2 linked regions of the Chloroflexus aurantiacus J-10-fl genome follow. The protein of the gene in region 1 interacts with the protein of each later gene in a pairwise test. Links are inferred from orthologs where the notes say so. Each region holds a gene or a part of one and is shown in the gene's direction. Other genes may lie near its edges.

The links.
Region 2: the proteins of CAUR_RS04555 (region 1) and priA interact in binary tests that used the Escherichia coli proteins (3 or more experiments, as listed by UniProt). The link is inferred for Chloroflexus aurantiacus J-10-fl from one-to-one orthologs.

The regions. Positions count from the first base shown.
Region 1 is NC_010175.1:1,194,196-1,197,732, reverse strand. Bases 262-3,195 are described here. They hold CAUR_RS04555 (single-stranded DNA-binding protein), read left to right. Parts: upstream 262-1,430; coding sequence 1,431-1,961; downstream 1,962-3,195. Other genes in these bases: CAUR_RS04560 (Lrp/AsnC family transcriptional regulator), read left to right, coding at 994-1,272; CAUR_RS04565 (glycosyltransferase family 39 protein), read left to right, coding at 262-906. Also shown: more of CAUR_RS04565, read left to right, coding at 1-261. UniProt on the Escherichia coli protein: Plays an important role in DNA replication, recombination and repair. Binds to ssDNA and to an array of partner proteins to recruit them to their sites of action during DNA metabolism. Acts as a sliding platform that migrates on DNA via reptation.
Region 2 is NC_010175.1:5,126,233-5,129,934, reverse strand. Bases 290-3,388 are described here. They hold priA (replication restart helicase PriA), read left to right. Parts: upstream 290-624; coding sequence 625-3,153; downstream 3,154-3,388. Other genes in these bases: CAUR_RS20170 (50S ribosomal protein L25), read right to left, coding at 290-493. In the rest of the region: CAUR_RS20175 (glycosyltransferase family 2 protein), read left to right, coding at 1-164; more of CAUR_RS20170, read right to left, coding at 209-289.

The DNA.
Region 1 (3,537 bases):
GCTGACAGCCTGAGTGCGATCCTGATCTACCTGATTGCCCGCCGTGTCCTCCCTTCGCGACCGGCAGTGCTGGCAGCCGCAATCTATGTATTTACCGCCGCAACGTACCTCACCACCTGGTGGTCTTTTGACACTCATATTATCACCCAAAGCCTCTACCTGCTCTTGATTTGGGGAGTTATTCGAGCATGGGAAGAGTGGCAGGCCGGTCAATGCTACCGTGAATGGATAGTGGGTCTGGCAGCATTGAGTGCGATGGTCTTTCTCGGTCATTTTGGGTTTTTGATTAGTAGTGGTGCCTTACTGGGAATGCTACTTGGCATCGTCTGGTCGGCTGGCTGGTTGAATGCCCCGTGGGCACAGCGTGTTTGCCGTCCACTAACGATGGCTATCGCTGGCGGAGCGATCTTTGCGATTGTCTTCTTCTACAGCGCTTACCTGCCGATGTTCCTGGCCCAACTGGACACAGCACGCAGTGGTGGCTTAACTGCCGTTGCCGGACGACCACCAATTAGTCGAGCTGCTCTCTGGAACACCCTCTGGCAGGCCGGCCTGATTGCCCACTATGGATTCTTCCCGATCCCGTTTGCCATAGGTGGCCTCTGGCTGTTGTATCGGCGGCAGGGCTGGCAAATCACGACTGGACTGATGGGACTGAGTTTCGTTGTTGCGCTCATCTTCGCTATTCTGCCCTTTATCACCCAAATCTCCAACAGTCCTCGCTACCTGATGGCTCTCGGTTGGGTGGTAGCAACCGGCTGTGCTGCCGCTTGCGATGCCCTCTGGCGTCGAGGGTGGGCAGGACGGCTCAGCGTTCTCGCTGCTGGCTTACTGGTCATGCTCAACACACTCTGGTACTGGTTAACACCCATGCTTTGGCGTGCCCGACCACCTGAACCTTTTTAGGCCAGTATCGACGACAGCAGCACGTACAGGTAGAATCTGGTATCATTAGCTTACCTGTCCTCGGATCCGTCATTCAGGAGTGCGCTCATGGTCACTGCCTTCGTATTTATCACCTGTGAACCACAACGCATCAGCGATATTGCCCAGGAAGTCGCCGAACTTCCCAACGTCGCCGAAGTCTACTCCGTCACCGGTGACTACGACATCATCGCGGTGCTGCGGGTCAACGCTTACGAATCGCTTGATGAAGCTGTTCCTGGTGGTATCGCCCGTATTCCTGGTGTGCGCCACACCACAACCGTGCTCGCGTTCCGCCGCTACTCACGGCGTGACCTTGAAGCCGGTTTCGATATTGGCCTGTCGTAACAACATCACAAATCTGTCACATGATTGCAATGCTATGCTCTTGACGATGCGACAGAGCATATGCTATAATTCGCACAATAGTTCGAGATCGTGCGGGAAAGCTCTCGCTCGGTTCGGTACAGTTGGGACGATAACACACGAGTAACGAGGAGGGTATCATGGCGAAGGATTTGAACAAGGTTCAATTGACAGGCCATCTCGGCGCTGATCCTGAGATGCGTTACACCGCACAGGGAAGCGCAGTTACCACATTCCGGGTGGCGAGCAACCGCACGTGGCGCGATAAAGACGGCAATACACACGAAGAGACCGAGTGGTTCCGCGTCGTCGCATGGGACAAGCTCGGTGAAATCTGCAATCAATACCTCACCAAAGGTACCCGTGTTTACGTCGAGGGTCGCCTTCAGACCCGCAAGTGGACGGATCGCGATGGGCAGGATCGCTATACGACTGAGGTGATCGCCCAGGATATGATCATTCTCTCCCCCAAAGGTGAGCGTGGGCCAATACCTGATGCTGAACCGGCATACGACGAGCCAATGGACGAGCCGGTGCGGCGGACACCGCCACCGGTACCACCCACACCTTCACGTTCGGCAACCAGTGCTCCTTCTACCCGACCACCGGTTAGCCGTGCCCCTGCTCGCAATCAGCCGCAACCTATCGAAGACGAAGATATTCCCTTCTAGTGCTAGTCTCTGATGCATACGCGGGTGAGGATAATCTCACCCGCGTTGTCGCATCATTTGCAGCCAGCACATTGCCGGTGACGCTAGAGTAGCGGCGTGTGATACCAAGTCTTAACCGATAACTCAAGTTGCTACCTTTGTCACCACAGAGGCACGGAGAACACAGCGGATGGTTATAGCCTGAGTTGCTGTCGTGAGGCGTGGCGTAGCGCGTCGATAGGAATTGGATGCTCCCCACGTCGTTCAGGCAGGTACGCCGCACGGTGGTACGCGCAACGTCGTGCTGTTCATCCTGGCAATCAGCCTCCGTAGCCTGCTCATAGCATAGGTGGCAACTTGGGTTAACCGATACTGTTCATCGTTGCCGAGGCTACCAATAGTTGTTGGCACCACAGGGATGGCTAGATGCCTCTCCCCGTGGGGGGGCAAGGTTGGACAGAATTTGTGAGCGTATATAGGAGATAGGGCTTGGAGATGTCATGAACACCCTCACCTCCGGCTTCCTCCTATGCATTACCCACAACTCGGATATTGCTTGGCCCACGTGCGGGATCGGGGCCGGCGTGTCGGCGGGTTGAAACCCTGCCTCAATTCGTGGAAGGCCGGCAGGGCTGACCTGCCGGCGGGGAGCAGGTGTCAGTCGCACGTATGGATAGACCCGGCGGGGCGTGCAGGTCGTGAGGGAGGGCGTCAGCCTACCTGACCGGCAGGGCTGACCGCGCGGAGGGAAGGGGGCTGAGCGTGCTCAACGGTAGCCCGGCAGGGGGCGGAAACGGTGTGGTGAAGGGCAGCGAGGGGAAGGGTTGGCGGGTTTTTGCGCCGGCGGGTTAATGGAGCGGCGGGTTGGCACGGATTGGCGGGTTGCAACCCTGCCTCAATTCGTGGAAGGCCGGCAGGGCTGCCTGGCGGCGGGGAGCAGGTGTCAGGCGCACGCATGGATAGGCCCCGGCGGGGTGTGCAGGTCGTGAGGGAGGGCGTCAGCCTACCTGACCGACAGGGCTGAGCGTGCTCAACGGTAGCCCGGCGGGGGTCGGAAACGGTGTGGTGAAGGGCAGCGAGGGGAAGGGTTGACGGGTTTCTGCGCCGGTGGGTTAATGGAGCGGCGGGTTGGCACGGATCGGCGGGTTGAAACCCTGCCTCAATTCGTGGAAGGCCGGCAGGGCTGCCTGGCGGCGGGGAGCAGGTGTCAGGCGCACGTATGGATAGCCCCGGCGGGGTGTGCAGGTCGTGAGGGAGGGCGTCAGCCTACCTGACCGACAGGGCTGAGCGTGCTCAACGGTAGCCCGGCGGGGGTCGGAAACGGTGTGGTGAAGGGCAGCGAGGGGAAGGGTTGACGGGTTTCTGCGCCGGCGGGTTAATGGAGCGGCGGGTTGGCACGGATCGGCGGGTTGAAACCCTGCCTCCCTTCGTGGAAGCCTCTCCGGGGCTGACCTGCCGGCGGGGAGCAGGTGTCAGGCGCACGTATGGATAGCCCCGGCGGGGCGTGCAGGTCGTGAGGGAGGGCGTCAGCCTACCTGACCGACAGGGCTGAGCGTACTCAACGGTAGCCCGGCAGGGGGCGGAAACGGTGTGGTGA
Region 2 (3,702 bases), 3.9 Mb from region 1 along the record:
TGTTTTGGGGAACGCTGTATCAACGGTTTTACCGGCTCAACCCACTGCACGCCGTTCTCTGGCCGGTCGGTTTGCTGATGTATTTGCTGATTGCCGGGTATGGCATTCTGCGCGTTCGATTAGGACAGGGAGTGGTTTGGAAGGGGCGGCGGTATGCCGGTTAGCCGGGGTGGTGGGCCGATACCTATCGGCCCACCGGTGCTGCTCATCAGGCCAGCTTGAAGTCAATGTGCAGGAATTTGCGGGTTACCGGATGGCGTTGCACGACATAAATCACGACCGGGTATGTCGTACCTTCGATGTCGAGGTTGAAGGACTCGCCTTTCGGCACCGTTCGGAAGATCTGCTCGAAATCGCGTTCGTTGATCTGAATCGCCGTGGTTTCAACGCCTTTGCCGTAGAAATTAGCCGGCAAAATTCCTTCCCGACGGAGTGTTTTGACTTTTTTGCCAAAGATGTGGCGCCGCTGAGCTGTCAGGGTAACGTTTGCCATAGTTTGCCTCTCTTTAGTATTTACGGAGGGGAGAAGCCAGCCCGTTGCCGGCCCGAGACCCTCCAGCGATCCGAAGGGATAGTATATCATAAAGCCGGAATATCGCTGCAATCTGAGGTGATTCGTTGTCTATGAATCCTGTCTCTGAACTGGTGGCTGATGTGGCCGTCCTCACAGACTCCTTGCCATCCCAACACCAGGGCATCTTCTCGTACCGTGTACCTGATCATTTGCAAGCGGCCATCGCGATAGGACAACTGGTGTGGGTACCGTTGCGCCAACAGCAGGTTCAGGGGGTGGTTCTGGCAATGCAGCGCCGCACTGTCAGTGGGTTGCGCGATCTGATTGACCTGGTCGATCCTGATCTATCGATCCCACAACTGACGATTCAATTAGCGCATTGGGTGGCCGAGAACTGCTATACAACGCTGGCAGCGGTGCTTGATCTCTGTTTGCCGCCAGGCATGATCCGGCAGGCGGTGACAACCTGGCGGGCAACGGCGGCAGGGCTTACGTGTGAATTGGGTGCATTACCAGAGCGTGAGCGGGCGATCCTCTTTTATTTGCGTCGGCACGGGGAATTGAGTGAGGCCGACTTGCGGGCGGCGCTGCGCGGAAGTGATGCAAATCTGCGGGCTGCGTATCGGTCATTGGCTGAACGAGGTCTGATTACACGCCGCTTGCGTATCGATCCACCGCGAGTACGTCCCCAACAAGAGCAGTTTGTCCGGTTAACGTTGCCCGATCTCGATCAAGCAATAGCCGAACTGCGCCGTGCACCCAGACAGGCAGCAGCATTGCGCTGGCTGGCTGAACGGACGACAAGCGATCCTCCTACGGTGAATGAATTACGGCGGGCGACAGGTATTGACAGTACAGGGATACGTGCGCTTGAACGGCGGGGTTTTGTACAACTGGTTGGTCGTGAAATCTATCGGGATCCACTGGCAACAGTACATCCGGCCACCGATACACCGCCACCATTGACAAGTGCTCAGCGGGTAGCGTATGAGACAATCGTGACTGCGCTTGAAGCCGGTACGGGCGGAAGGTTTCTGCTCTATGGGATCACCGGTAGCGGGAAAACTGAAGTCTACCTGCGACTGATCGCTCGTGCGTTACGGCTTGGCCGACAGGCATTGGTACTGGCGCCGGAGATTGCCCTCACGACCCAGTTAGTCCGTCGCTTTGTGGCTCGTTTTGGTCATCAACTGGCGGTCCTGCATAGCGGGTTAAGTGATGGTGAGCGCTACGATGAGTGGCGGCGATTGCGGCGGGGTGAAGCCAGGGTGGCTATCGGTGCACGTTCTGCTCTTTTCGCACCATTACCCGATCTTGGTCTGGTGATTGTCGATGAGGAGCACGAACCTGGCTACAAAAGCGATGCAGCACCTCGTTACCATGCGCGTGATGCAGCATTACACCTTGCCGATCTGGCCGGAGTAACGGTCGTCCTTGGTAGTGCGACCCCAAGCGTTGAAACCTACTATGCCGCCCGCAATGGTCAGATTCAGTTGCTCGAATTACCAGAGCGAATTGGTGCCCAGATTGGCGTTGATGGTCTCGTTCACAGTCGCCCCTTGCCGCTGCCGCCAGTGCGTATTGTTGATATGCGGCATGAGCTACAGCAGGGGAATACATCTATCTTCTCGATCAAACTGCAACACGCGCTGGCGCAGACCCTTGCCCGTGGGCAACAGGCGATCCTCTTTCTCAATCGCCGGGGAGCCGCTTCCTTTGTTTTTTGTCGGGATTGTGGTTACGTTGCCCGTTGTGAACGGTGTGCCGCGCCACTCACCGTTCATTACGATACGGCAACCACTGCTGAAGCCGGCGAGTCGGTGCGCGTTTTAATCTGCCATTCATGCGGTCAGCGCACGGCTACGCCGGTAGTCTGTCCACAATGTCTCAGTCACCGCATTCGCGCCTCGGGTATCGGCACACAGCGCGTTGCCGAGGTGGTACGTGAATTGTTTCCCGATGCACGGGTAGCACGCTGGGATCGGGATAGTATCAGTGGAAAGAATGCCCATGATGCCCTGCTAGAAGCAATGGTACGCCACGAGATCGATGTGCTGGTCGGTACGCAGATGATTGCGAAAGGGCTTGATCTACCTCTGGTTGGGTTGGTCGGTGTGGTATTAGCCGATACCGGTCTGCATCTGCCCGACTTTCGTAGTGGCGAGCGGGCATTTCAACTTCTGACCCAGGTTGCTGGACGAGCAGGGCGACGGAGTGAAGGGGCGCAGGTCATTATTCAGACCTATCAACCCGATCACTATGCACTTCAGGCCGCCTGTGAGCACGACTACCGGGCATTTTTTCGGGAAGAGATCGCCTTCCGGCGGGCACTGGCTTATCCGCCCTTTGGCCGATTGGTACGTTTCGTCACCACCGCAGCAACCGAGTCAATCTGTCGACGACAGGCCGAACAGCTTGCTGTTACCTTGCAGACGTACATCACCGGTCGTGATTTGGTCGGCTGGCGTCTGATCGGACCGGCGCCGGCATTCTTTCGCCGACAACGTGATCGGTGGCGCTGGCACGTGTTGTTGCGGGTGCCACCGGCTACAGACATCCGGGAGATACGTCTGGCCCTGGACGCGGTTGGCCCGTTGTACGGTTGGGTGATCGATATTGATCCGGTGCATGTGTTGTGAGGGAGGGGGTGAGCACGGTGAGACTCTAAGAGTTTTCAATACTGATCGTAAGTCTAAGTATTGTCTAAGAGTGGCGCCACACAAAGACGACATCTGAACCATACTCTCACAGCTATATCTCCAGGTACAGGTCATAGTTGCCAACCCAGATCGCATCGAGTAGAATTTCAGCATCGTGCAACAGTTGCCAATCCGGTGGGGGGTAATGGACGAAGACCGGTCTGTCGCGGCGCACACATGGCATATTCAGGCATTAGGTGCGCTTCGAGTGGATGCAGGTCAGGGCTTTTCAAAAGTTTCATAATCGAGTAGCGTGAACTGAAAACGGTGGGTACGTGGCGAAGCAAGGTGTGAAGGGTGGGCGATGGGAAGCGCGCTGGACGCCGTGCGCCAGTTCACCGACTCGCGGTCTCGGCAAGAGTGGATCTATACGTTGTGGCAACTAGTGGCGATTGTGATTCTGGCAGCGATGACGGAGAGACCTCGCTGTGAGGGATGTGGGTGTGGTGGTATGCCTACGCAGCGATGGTGGTGGATCAACCGCGGCGG